3 regions of the Enterococcus sp. DIV0800 genome follow, and region 2 is predicted to be linked to each of the others. Evidence: predicted binding sites of a transcription regulator. Region 2 holds the regulator's gene; each other region holds the start of a gene.
What was found. The regulator NrdR, encoded in region 2, represses ribonucleotide reductase genes. The targets are predictions, from matches to a motif close to ACACNATATATNGTGT.

Region 1 (4,229 bases), 1.1 Mb from region 2:
GGATTCCTGCACGTTTGTCAACGATCACAATGCCGCAATCACCACCGCCAGCACCGGAAGATTTTGCGGCGCCACCGTATTGTTCAGCGAGATCATTCAACCGTTTCAATTCCTCGGTTTCAATCAAGACGTTGCTGATCGTCGTCAATTGGTTCAGTAATTCGCGATTTTCACGAATCATTTGCTGGATCAAGGATACATCATTTCGCTTGAACCCTTGGATCATTTCGTCTACGCAAGCTTTGCTGTCTTGTAGAAAGTGTTCGTAAGAGGTGCGTTTTTCATCCCGTGATTGATGGACTTGGTCGACTAGATCAGAAGTCGATGCTGGACTGCCAGTCCAACCGATTAATAGGCGCAAGTCTTCGGGGACTTGCAATGGTTCAATTTGTAAATTCGGCCAGTTATTTTCGATTAAAGTGGTCAATTTTTCGGTCGTCATTTTTTCTAAGACCCAGTCATGGTCGAAGGTAGAAAAGGCTAACCAACCACCGTAGCAGCTGGCGGCAATATCTCCACAGGAGCCGTTGCCTTGGACATTTAAATGAGCGAGGGTCGCTAATTTAAATAATTCTAACTGCGAAAGATTCAGTTTATAAAAAGCATTCAACGCTTTGACCGTCGCCACTGTGACAGCACCACTGGAGCCTAGACCGTATTTCCGGCCATTAGAATTATCTAGCTCACTCGTTACTTTTAAGTCGAAGAAGGCCAATTTTTTGCCTTTTTCCTGGGCGTATTTCTCGGTGAAGTGAATCGCCGCTAAAATATAATGGAAAGGATTGTCACGAATGTCTAGGACTAATTCGTTATTCCGGCGAGTCCAACGTATGGGTAGATCGCTATATTGGGCGGATTGGATACTTCCGCTTTTTTTGGCCGGTCCGATGGAGACGGAAATGAATTGGTCGATGGCTACGATGATCGCGGGATGTCCCGGTTCTACAACGGCGTATTCACCGGCGATATAAAGTTTTCCAGGGGCAGATACTTCAATCATTTACGCGTCCTCCTTTGATAAAATTTCGATTTTTGGTCCTGCGTGAGCAAGGATTAATTGTTGGGAATCAAAATGCTTGGCTAAGGCAGCCTGAACCTTTGCTTCATTTTTACGTTCGACTAAAATTTTGACATTTGGTCCAGCATCCATTGTGAAGTAGCAAGGAATGCCGGCAGTTCTGATTTGGCGGACGAGATTCATGGCTTGCATGCTTTCTGCCGACCAATAGGTGAAGGGCGGATTCGCGGCTAAGGTTGTACCGTGCATTTTTAAGGCGCTGGCTTCGGTAACCTCTCCTAAGGCAATAAAGTTTTTTTCAGTGATGGCTTGTTTGGCTTTTTGTAAATCTTGCGGAACAGTTTGTAGCCAACCATCATAAAAAGCCGACGTTTCGACCGTTCGTTGCATGCCATCGCGACTAGAAATATCTTTTTGGGCATCATTGACCACGACAAAGAGCATACTTAACTCATTTTCGAAGTCGTTGCTTGGTATTTCGACTGCATAGGACGTCTCGTCGCTAGTCCCTTTTTGCCATTCAGCAAAGCCGCCGTAAATGCTGCGGCAGGCAGAGCCGGAGCCCCGACGTGCAAGCCGCGATAATTCTTCCGGTGATAAGGCTAGATTTAATGCTGCACTAGCAGCGCCGGCCAAAGCGGCCAAACCACTAGCAGAAGAAGCTAAACCTGCAGCTGTAGGGACGAAGTTTTGGCTTTTTACCGTCGCATAAAGGTTGCAGTCGGCTTTTTGGCGGACTAAATCAAGAAAGCGACTCACTTTTAAGGTCGCTTTCGGATCTTGCAGTTGATTGTCTAAGTAGAAATGATCTTCCTTCAACTCTTCGGAAAAAGTGACGGTCGTTTCAGTATAAAAAGCATCCAACGTTAACGATAAACTGTTGTTCATTGGAATGATTAGTTCTTGATTTTCTTTGCCCCAATATTTGATCAAGGCGATGTTCGTATAAGCTCGAGCTTTGCCACTAAACATGTGCGTAGACACCTAACCCTTCAATCCATGTATCACGTGCGCCAGCGTCTAATAATGTTTTCTGCAGCTGACGTCCGCTTGTTTCATTCTCTGCTAGAGCGATCATGCAACCACCGCGGCCGCCACCGGTCAGCTTCGTACCTAATGCGTGATGTTCTAACGCCGTTTCGATTAGGTGGTCTAAGTTGCGATTGCTGGCACCTAATAAGCGTAAGAGGCCTTGAGCTTGGTTCATACAGTCGCCTAAGACGCGAGGCTTATTTTGTAAAACGGCTTGCTGAGCTTGATTGGTTAACTGTCCAAGTGTCCGCATTTGCTGATTGGTCTCATAAGGGCGCAGTTCCATCAGTTTAGCGATATCTTTCACTGCTTTGCGCGTCTGTCCTTTTACGCCAGTGTCAGCCACAACTAAAAAAGCGTCCATGTTTAATTGGAAAGGTTGGAAGCCGATGCCTTTTTGATAAAGGATCGGTTCAGTTCCACTAATCGTCGTCGCGTCAATGCCGCTAGGGTTGCCATGAGCCACCGCTTCCGCTTGATTGACAAAGTGTAAGACGTTTTCTTGGGTCGCCGGTTCTTCCATCCAATCGAAAACAGCCCGGGTAATCGCAACTGCTACGGCAGCGCTTGAACCCATTCCCCGTTCGGCTGGAATCGAGCTTTCAATCTTTAAATAGAAAGGTTCTGGAATTTTAAAATGTTTTACTAAATACCACAGTAAGACCGTTACATTGCGCATCGTATTCGGCACGGCTGAAAGCGGTCCGTGGAAGAAGCTGGATTCGATCCACGACTCAAGTTTATTTACCTTGATCGTCGCTTGGATACCTGTTCCGGCAAAAGGAAAGGCGATCGCCGGCTCCCCATAAACAACCGAGTGTTCTCCCATTAAGATGATTTTTCCACTGGCATAACCCGTGCCAATCGATTTCATTAAAAAAACCCCTATTTCGTTTTAGAGTATGTATTTTTCATTTTTATTTGTTTAGCTATTGTTTTCATTGAGAAAAATTCATGTTTCTCGACTTCTTTATTATAAACGAAATTATTACTTAATAGTAATAAGCCATTTTAGTCTCTTCCCATTTTACTCAGAGAAGACCTACAAGTAAACGAAACCGCTGAAAAGTTTTTGAAAAGCTACGATTTTTTAAACATTCCTTAGAAGAATAAAGTTTGTTTTTCTGTAGATATTTTGTTTGACGCTACAAGATATTGGGGGTATATTGGATAAGTTGAAAAATACGCACTATATTTTGTATGAAACGAGTTGGGGGTTTATGAGCGTGATCGTATTAGCAGGAACCATTGGAGCAGGGAAATCAAGTTTGACCGCAATGCTGTCAGAGCATCTAGGAAGTCAGGCTTTTTATGAATCGATTGATGATAATGAAGTGTTACCGCTATTTTATGCTGATCCAGAGCAGTACGCATTTTTATTGCAAATCTATTTCTTAAATAAACGTTTTGATAGTATTAAAAAGGCGATGCAAGACGACAACAATGTCTTGGATCGTTCAATCTATGAAGATTCTTTATTATTTCATTTAAACGCTGATCTTGGCCGGGCAACCGAGACAGAGGTCAAAGTTTACGATGAATTGTTAGCCAATATGATGCAGGAGTTGCCTTATGCGGCTCATAAAAAGCATCCCGATCTATTGGTCCACATCCGGGTTTCTTTTGAAACGATGATGGAACGAATTCAAAAGCGTGGACGTGAATACGAGCAATTAGAATTTGATCCCACCTTGTATGATTATTACAAGGAGTTAAACAGCCGTTACGATCAATGGTATGAAGACTATCATGAAAGTCCCAAAATCCAAATCGATGGTGATCGTTTGAATTTTGTTGACAATGCTGACGCACGGGATGAAGTGATCCGCATGATCGATGAGAAAATTTTAGAGGTTCAAGGAATTACAGCGGAATAAGGCTAAGTAGGAACTATGGCAGTCAGGTCATGGTTCTTTTTTTGGAATCAGTTATTGTTTAAGAGTGAAAGATTAATGTACAGGTGATAAAAGGTTCTTTTATTTCAATTAACTGTTTCAATGTTTTCTAATAGGTTAAAACTAATAAAGAAGTGAAGATTTTGTTATACTGATTTTAACAAGATTTTATACCGGGAGGTTCTAATGGACAGCAAACAAACATTTAATCAAGAGATGTGTTCATGGGTCAATGTCGATGCGACACAGCCTCACGAGATCAAAAAATTGAGAGCTAGCTATTC
Region 2 (4,229 bases):
GCCGGGGAAGAATTTAATATTAATTCACCGAAACAGCTGGGTGTGATTTTATTTGAGAAAATGCAGCTGCCAGTAATTAAGAAAACCAAGACGGGGTATTCAACGGCTGTCGATGTGTTAGAACAACTTCGTGAGCAGGCACCAATCGTGGAGCATATTTTAGATTATCGCCAGCTGGCAAAAATCCAATCGACCTATGTTGAAGGACTTTTGAAGGTGATCCAAAGTGATAATAAAATCCATACCCGCTACATCCAAACCTTGACTCAAACGGGCCGCTTAAGTTCGGTCGATCCGAATCTACAAAATATTCCGATTCGTTTAGAAGAAGGGCGAAAAATTCGTCAAGCCTTTGTGCCGCGAGCTGAAAATTGGGTGATTTATTCTTCCGACTATTCACAAATCGAATTACGGGTCTTGGCGCACATTTCTGGTGATGAACATTTGAAACAGGCTTTTCGAGATGGGATGGATATCCACACCAGTACTGCGATGCGAGTCTTTAATGTCTCAGAAGATGAAGTAACGCCTAACATGCGGCGCAATGCGAAAGCCGTGAATTTTGGAATCGTTTATGGAATCTCCGATTATGGCTTATCGCAAAATCTTGGAATTACTCGAAAGGCCGCGCAAGAATATATCGACACGTATTTTGAAAATTATCCAGATGTTAAACGTTATATGGAAGAAAGCGTTCGTGAAGCGAAGGATAAAGGCTACGCTGCGACCTTGTATAATCGTCGTCGCTATTTACCAGACATCAATGCCCGTAATTTCAATCTACGTTCTTTTGCAGAGCGGACCGCAATTAACACACCTATTCAAGGCAGTGCGGCAGATATTTTGAAGTTAGCAATGATCGAGATGGCGAAGCGTTTGGAAGCAGAAAAACTGCAAGCAACAATGCTATTGCAAGTGCATGATGAATTGGTCTTTGAAGTGCCAGAAAGTGAACTAGAACAATTAGATCAATTAGTCAAAGAAGTGATGGAAAATACCGTCCAATTAGATGTGCCATTGCTAACGGATAGCAATTGGGGCAAAACTTGGTACGAAGCAAAATAAGCGGAGGCTGGGAGAGATTCCAGCTTCTTCTTTTAATGAGTGACATCGGGGAGGAAGAGCAATGCCTGAATTACCAGAAGTGGAAACAGTCCGAAAAGGATTAATTTCTTTAGTCAAAGGCAAGACGATCGCAAAAGTCGATGTTTATTGGCCGCGAATCATTGAAATGCCTGAAGTAGAAACATTTCAGCAGCAAATTATCGGTGAAACGATTGAAGACGTGGAGCGTCGTGGAAAATATTTGATTTTTCAATTATCTCATTACGAAATGGTGTCTCATTTGCGAATGGAAGGCAAGTACGAATTCTTTTCAGAAGCGAAACCATTAGATAAGCATAGCCATGTTCGCTTTATCTTTACCGATGGATCAGAATTGGTCTATCATGATGTCCGAAAATTTGGTCGGATCGCCTTATTAAAAAAAGGTACGGCGAAGCACTATAAAGGACTGACACAGCTGGGACCAGAACCTACGGATGAGGATTTTTCATTAGCGGATTTTAAAGATCAGTTGAAAAAATCAGCGACTATGATCAAGCCATTGCTGTTAAATCAAAAAGTCGTAGCAGGTTTAGGAAATATTTATGTGGATGAAGTATTGTGGTTAGCGAAAATTCATCCGGAACAACCAGCTAATTCTTTAAGCCCCCAAGCCGTAAAAAAATTACGGGAAGCCATCATCGAAGTGATCGCCAAAGCAAAGGAAGCTGGCGGAACAACAATAAGAACCTATTTGAATGCCTTAGGAGAAGCGGGACATTTTCAACAGGAGTTGCATGTCTATGGACAAACGGGAAAACCGTGTCCGCGCTGCGGAACGGCAATTATTAAAATAAAAGTCGCGCAACGGGGAACACATCTATGCCCTCACTGTCAGAAATTAAAGAAGGTGTAACTATGAGCTATGTATTAGGAGTAACTGGTGGCATCGCAAGTGGAAAATCAACAGTGGTAAAGGTCTTTCGCAAAGCAGGTTTTCCGATTGTTGATGGCGACGTCGTGGCGCGCGAGGTCGTTGAACCAAATACTGCTGGCTTGAAGGCCTTGATAACAACTTTTGGATTGGAAATTTTGCAAAAGGATGGTCAACTGGATCGAAAGAAATTAGGACAAATTGTTTTTGCAGATGAAAAGAAACGTCAGCAGCTGAATCAAATCCTAGATCCCTTTATCCGCAGCGCAATTGAACAGCAGGTAGAAGAAGCGAAAGAGCAATCAGCTCTAGTCATTGTAGATATACCGCTGCTTTTTGAAGGACATTACGAAGGCTTGATGGATGCAGTAGCCGTGGTTTATGTAACATCAGAAATCCAATTACAGCGTCTCATGAACCGTGATGGGTATGATAAATCAGAAGCTTTGAAGCGAATCAACAGCCAGCTTTCGTTAGAAGAAAAGAAAAGTCGAGGCGATCTTGTCTTTGATAATTGCCAGTCAGTAGAAAAAACACAAGAACAAGTCATAAAGTGGCTAAAAGAAAATAATTTTGTTTCTTAAAGTTTTCGGCGTCGTAGCGTTACGACGCTTTTTTTAGCCGGCTGGTTATGTTAAACTCATGTTATATAAAGGATTTTGCATTATTTATTAACCGATTAAAGAAGTTTACAGATAACAGAATAAATGATTCAGCAAATTGCTGATTACAAAGAATAAAATCAAAAAAAGAACGAAAGAGTGGGGTGAAGGAATGCGTTGTCCTAGATGTAACCATAATAATTCTCGAGTGATTGATAGCCGCCAAACTGATGATGGACGAGCGATTCGCCGACGTAGAGAATGTGAAAGCTGTGGCTTCCGTTTTACAACCTTTGAACGGATCGAAGCCGCACCGTTATTAGTAGTCAAACGCAATGGCGACCGGGAAGAATTTAGTCGAGATAAAATCTTACGGGGCTTGATTCGTTCCGCTGAAAAACGACCAGTAGCAATGGAACAGATGGAGCAAATCGTGGATCGAGTAGAAAACCGTGTTCGCAGCATGGGAGAAAATGAAGTCCCAACGAGCCAGATCGGAGAATTCGTCATGGAAGACTTAATGGAAGTGGATGAGATTGCGTATATTCGCTTTGCCAGTGTGTATCGCCAGTTCAAAGACATGTCTGTCTTCTTGAAAGAATTACAAGAAATCGTCGATAAAGCCAAGACGCCAGACGAAGAATAGGGAGGCTTTTTAGTGGCAGATGAACTTAAACCCAGTACCTTTTATACGGTCTACGGTGAGCCACAATTGGATCAAAGTAAACAAAACGCACTGCTGTACCTCTATCAGCCAATCATTGGCAGCACGGCTTTAAGCTTATATTTAAATTTAGTCAGCGATCTTATGATTGAGGGAAAAAGTCCTAGCTTGATGCACACCGATTTATTGGCGACACTTGATACAGGCTTAATGAATTTAGTCAAAGCTCGCCACAAACTAGAAGGAATCGGATTGTTAGAGACGTATCAGCAGGAAGATCATGAAATTGGCATGAACCTGATTTATCAGCTGCGAATCCCCTTAGCGCCTGACAAGTTTTTTCAAGATCCGTTAATGTCTTTTCTTTTGATGGATAAGGTCGGGGACCGGCGTTATGAACGATTAATCAATCGTTTCAAACCAGTCACCGTGGATAAGCAAAAGACACAAAACATCACGAAACGCTTTCGCGATGTTTATCGACTTGATGAATCGGCTTTTGCCAGCCATAGTGAAGTGTTAGACCAAACGGCGGAAAATTTTACAGAAAAGGAAGACTTCGATTGGACGTTGTTTACACAACAATTGAAACGTTTCAATCTGTTTATCAGCCTTGAGGAACGGGAGAAGCTCCAGACGTTTTATACACTCTATGGTCTGAATGAATTGGATCTAGCGGAATACGTGGCTAAAGCTTCGGCCGGTGAAAAAAAGGGATTGAATTTTAATTATTTACGCCAATTGTTGAATAAAGAAAAAAGCCCCGTCATTGCTGCTGCGAAGCCAGCGGAACAAGAGCCGGAAGAAATTGATAGTAACTTTTCTCAGCAAGAACGGGAAATTATTAATCAAAGCAAAAAAATTCCACCTGTTACCTTTTTACGAGCGATTAAACGTGAAAAAGGCGGTTATGAAACCAACACGGAAGTTCGGTTGTTAGAAGAACTGATTGGCCGTAATTTATTACCGAAAAGTGTCATTAATA
Region 3 (4,229 bases), 560 kb from region 2:
TGATTGGCACTGCCACGAAATTGCAGCATCAAGTTTTTTTGCGCCAGTTCAAAACGTCCGTCAACGAGAATATCAATCTTGCTGAGCATTTCTAATTTGTCTTCACTGTCTTGCAACAGCTCCTCAAACGTGTAGCCGCTCCAAGACCAGATATCTTTCGTGTCGCCAAATTCTTCCCGCAAACGGTCAATCACTCTTAAGCAGACTTGAGTATTCAAAAAAGGCTCGCCGCCTAAGAAGGTGACACCTTGAACATAATCGTGGGCTGTATCCGCGATTAATTGATCTTCAATTTCTTGGGTGAAGGGCTTGCCGTAATGAAAATTTTGTGCAGCAGCATTGAAGCAGCCTTCGCAGGCAAACGGACAGCCACTGACGTAGAGACTATTCCGGACGCCTTCTCCATCAACAAAGTTGAAGGCCTTATAATCGGCGATGTATTGCTGACTTAACTCACTGGCCAGCCATTCTTTTGGTTTAGGATTACGCATGTTTTTTCACCTTTCAAGTAAAACAGGGAGCGGCAAAGAGCGCCGTCCCTGTCAATCGTATTTCCAGTTTCTATTTCATATGTTTGACGCGTGAGGCGATTTCTTCATGACGGCCGTGAACCATCGGACGTGCTTGCGGATTGCCTAGGTAGCCGCAAGTCCGTTTGACAACATCACAGGTTTTTGGATCATGGTTGCCGCACTCTGGACATTCAAAGCCGCGTTTGGTTGGTTTGAAGTCGCCTTCGAAACCACATTCGTAGCAATGATCGATCGGTGTGTTGGTTCCTAGATAAGCGATGCGATCGTAGCCATAGTCCCAAACAGCTTCCAAAGATTTTGGATTTTGCTGCAATACTGGGTATTCACAATAGTGGATGAAGCCGCCAGAACAATATTTAGGATAGTCTTTTTCGAAATCCAATTTTTCAAATGGCGTTGGGTTTTTCCGCACATCATAATGGAAGCTATTCGTGTAATAGTCCTTATCCGTGATGTTTTCAACGACACCAAAGCGCTCTGTATCTAAACGACAGAAACGATCCGTCAAACTTTCACTTGGTGTTGAATAAACACTGAAGTGATAGCCGTATTCATTGCCCCAGGCATCTGCATGTTCTTTTAGATCCTTCATAATATCCAAGGTGAAAGCTTTCGCTTCTGGATTGCCTTCCCATTCACCGCCGTAAAAAACGCTGGCAACTTCGTAAAGACCAATGTAGCCTAAAGAAATCGTAGCTCGTTTATTTTTGAATAATTCATTGACAGCATCTGTTCGTTTCAAACGTTTGCCGAATGCGCCGTATTGATACAAGATCGGTGCGTTCGCCGGTGTGGCTTCTTTACAACGATCAATCCGGAAAACAAGCGCGTCTTTAGCGATTTGCAGACGTTCCTCTAATAATGTCCAGAATTTTTCTTTGTTGCCGGCTGATTCTAAGGCGATCCGTGGTAAATTCAATGTAACGACCCCAAGATTCATGCGGCCTGCATTGATTTCTTCGCCTTGTTCATTTTTCCAGCCTTGCAAGAATGAACGACAGCCCATTGGCACTTTGAAGCTGCCAGTCAGCTCAATTAATTTATCGTAATTCAGGATATCTGGATACATTCGCTTGGTTGCACATTCTAATGCTAATTCTTTAATATCATAGTTTGGATCAGTTGGTTCCAAGTTGGTTCCACGACGCAGGGTGAAAATCAATTTAGGGAAAATCGCCGTGCGTTTTTCGCTACCTAAACCTTCGATCCGGATTTGTAGGATCGCTTTTTGAATCTCGCGTTCAAACCAATCTGTTCCAAGACCAAAGCCTAATGACGTAAAGGGTGTTTGTCCGTTTGAAGTAAACAACGTATTGATCTCGTATTCTAAGCTTTGCATCGCGTCATAAATATCTTTACGTGTTTTTTGTTTCGCAAAAGCTTTTTGCTTTTCTGGACTATCGATCCATTCTTCGGCGTCTTTTAAATGTTTTTCATAATTTAAGCGCGCAAAAGGAGCTAACAATTCATCTGTCCGATCGGCTGAACAGCCGCCGTATTGGCTTGAAGCAACGTTGGCAATGATTTGTGAAATCTGTGCTGTCGCCGTTTGAATTGATTTAGGACTTTCTACTTCGGCATTACCGATTTTAAATCCGTCGTTTAACATGCCTTTAAAGTCGATCAAACAGCAGTTTGTCATTGGTGTATAGGGATGATAATCCAAATCATGGTAATGGATGTCGCCCTTTTGGTGAGCATTCGCTACATGGGCTGGCAGCATTTTTAAACCAATGGATTTACCCACGATCCCAGCCGTCAAATCCCGTTGAGTATTGAAGACATCGCTGTCTTTATTGGCATTTTCATTCACGACCGTTTGGTCCTTGTTGATTAGTTTGCCGATTGTAAAGTTAATGTCAGTGGCTTTGCTACGCTGGAAATCACGATGGGTCCGATAATTGATATATTCCTCGGCTAACCCGTACTCGTTATGCTCTAATAGAATATGTTCCACGATGTTTTGGATTTCATAAATTTTAATGTCACTGTTGAAACGCTCAGAAATTTCAGCATCTACGCGTTCGACGATTGATTGGATGCGCCCGTGAGCTAAAGGATCAATCGAACCTTTTATTTTTGTTTCAGCTTTAATCAATGCATCATAAATTTTTTGGTCATCAAAGGAGACGTGACGTCCATCGCGTTTTACGACTTTGATATTTTTTAATGACGATTGAAACTCGTTGAGCAACGAGTCTTTTGTATGGATTTCCATCATAACAAACACTCCATTTCTTCTAAATCTCACTATTAATAATATAGCATTTTGATTTAGCATGCAACGATATATTGGGGCTTTTTTTAGGAATGAAAGAAGAACACACTATATATAGTGTGTTCCTTTATGTAAAAGTGTATGAAAGCTGATGAGGCCGTGCTTTACAGCTATGTTAAAATAACTTAAAAATATTTGTTTTGAATGTGAAAAAAATGTAAGCTGTCAGACAGTCGTTTCACGTAAAAAACCAACCCAAATATGATACCATAAAGGAAAAAATTTGGATATTAAAAATAGGTGTCTAATTTTGAGAAGGAAATCGTTTTGACAGGAGGATCAAGCAATGAAGAAAATAATTGATGTGCAGCATTTAAGTAAAAGCTATGGCACACGCAATAATAAAGTGACGGTCTTGAATGATTTGAATTTTTCCGTGGAGAAGGGAGAATTCGTTGGGATCATGGGTCCTAGTGGTGCCGGTAAGACGACGTTAATGAATATCCTGTCAACGATTTTGCTGCCTACGATGGGCAGCGTGAAGATCGACGGCGCTGACATCACACAGATGCGGGAGAACCGACTGACAGATTTTCGTCGGAAAAATCTAGGTTTCATTTTTCAAGAGTTTAATTTGATTGATAGTTTGTCGGTGCGGGACAATATTATTTTGCCTTTAGCAGTCAGCAAGCTTTCCTATGAAGAAATTACGAAACGGGTCGATCATCTAGCGCAAATTTTAAAAATTGAAGGTATCTTAGACCGATTTCCAGAAGAACTGTCTACCGGTCAACAGCAACGGACTGCAGCAGCGCGGGCTTTGATCACCAGTCCGATGATTTTATTTGCTGATGAGCCCACGGGCTCTTTGGATTCTAAAGCAGCGACTGAGTTTTTGAATTACTTAGACGAGGTGAATCTTCATGAGGAGACGACGATCTTGATGGTTACTCATGATCCTTACACGGCTAGCTATTGCAATCGCGTGCTGTTTATTAAGGATGGGCGTTTTTTCTCCGAGATCGTTCGACGTTCAACCCGCAAGGATTTTTTTGAGAAAGTGATTGATATGCAGGCGACGATCGGCGGGGGAGGCAAAGCCAATGCTGATTAAATTAGTTTGGCGCGGTTTTAAAAAACAATTATCCAATTATTTATTGCTGTTCTTTAGCTTGATTTTTTCGGTGATGGTTTATTATTCCTTTACGGCGATGACCTATGAGCAGCCCTTGATTCGCGGTGCCGGAAAAAATACCCAATTGGTTGGTGTTTTAGGGTTCGGCAGTTTTGCGGTGGTACTGATTCTTTTATTTTTTATGGCGAATACCAATCGTTTTTTTATTGAAAATCGCCGCAAGGATATCAGTATCTTCCATTTATATGGACTGAATTATTATCAAATTTGTTTGTGGTTTATTTTAGAGCTTTTATTTATTGGGGTGTTTTCCTTCGTGATTGGGATCGGCTTGGGTATTTTA

Region 1: a site for NrdR is predicted at 3,237-3,252, ahead of IGI54_RS01115 (deoxynucleoside kinase). Genes of this name have one in related genera too.
Region 3: a site for NrdR is predicted at 2,857-2,872, ahead of nrdD (anaerobic ribonucleoside-triphosphate reductase). Genes of this name have one in related genera too.

The regions. Positions count from the first base shown of each region.
Region 1 is NZ_CP187898.1:225,143-229,371, forward strand. It holds gene IGI54_RS01100 (phosphomevalonate kinase) at 1-1,000, opposite strand, end outside; gene mvaD (diphosphomevalonate decarboxylase) at 1,001-1,990, opposite strand; gene mvk (mevalonate kinase) at 1,983-2,924, opposite strand; gene IGI54_RS01115 (deoxynucleoside kinase) at 3,271-3,927, shown strand; gene IGI54_RS01120 (magnesium transporter CorA family protein) at 4,132-4,229, shown strand, end outside.
Region 2 is NZ_CP187898.1:1,355,513-1,359,741, reverse strand. It holds gene polA (DNA polymerase I) at 1-1,065, shown strand, start outside; gene mutM (DNA-formamidopyrimidine glycosylase) at 1,127-1,960, shown strand; gene coaE (dephospho-CoA kinase) at 1,963-2,562, shown strand; gene nrdR (transcriptional regulator NrdR) at 2,753-3,226, shown strand; gene IGI54_RS06565 (DnaD domain protein) at 3,239-4,229, shown strand, end outside.
Region 3 is NZ_CP187898.1:1,919,913-1,924,141, reverse strand. It holds gene nrdG (anaerobic ribonucleoside-triphosphate reductase activating protein) at 1-491, opposite strand, end outside; gene nrdD (anaerobic ribonucleoside-triphosphate reductase) at 562-2,754, opposite strand; gene IGI54_RS09375 (ABC transporter ATP-binding protein) at 3,098-3,865, shown strand; gene IGI54_RS09370 (FtsX-like permease family protein) at 3,855-4,229, shown strand, end outside.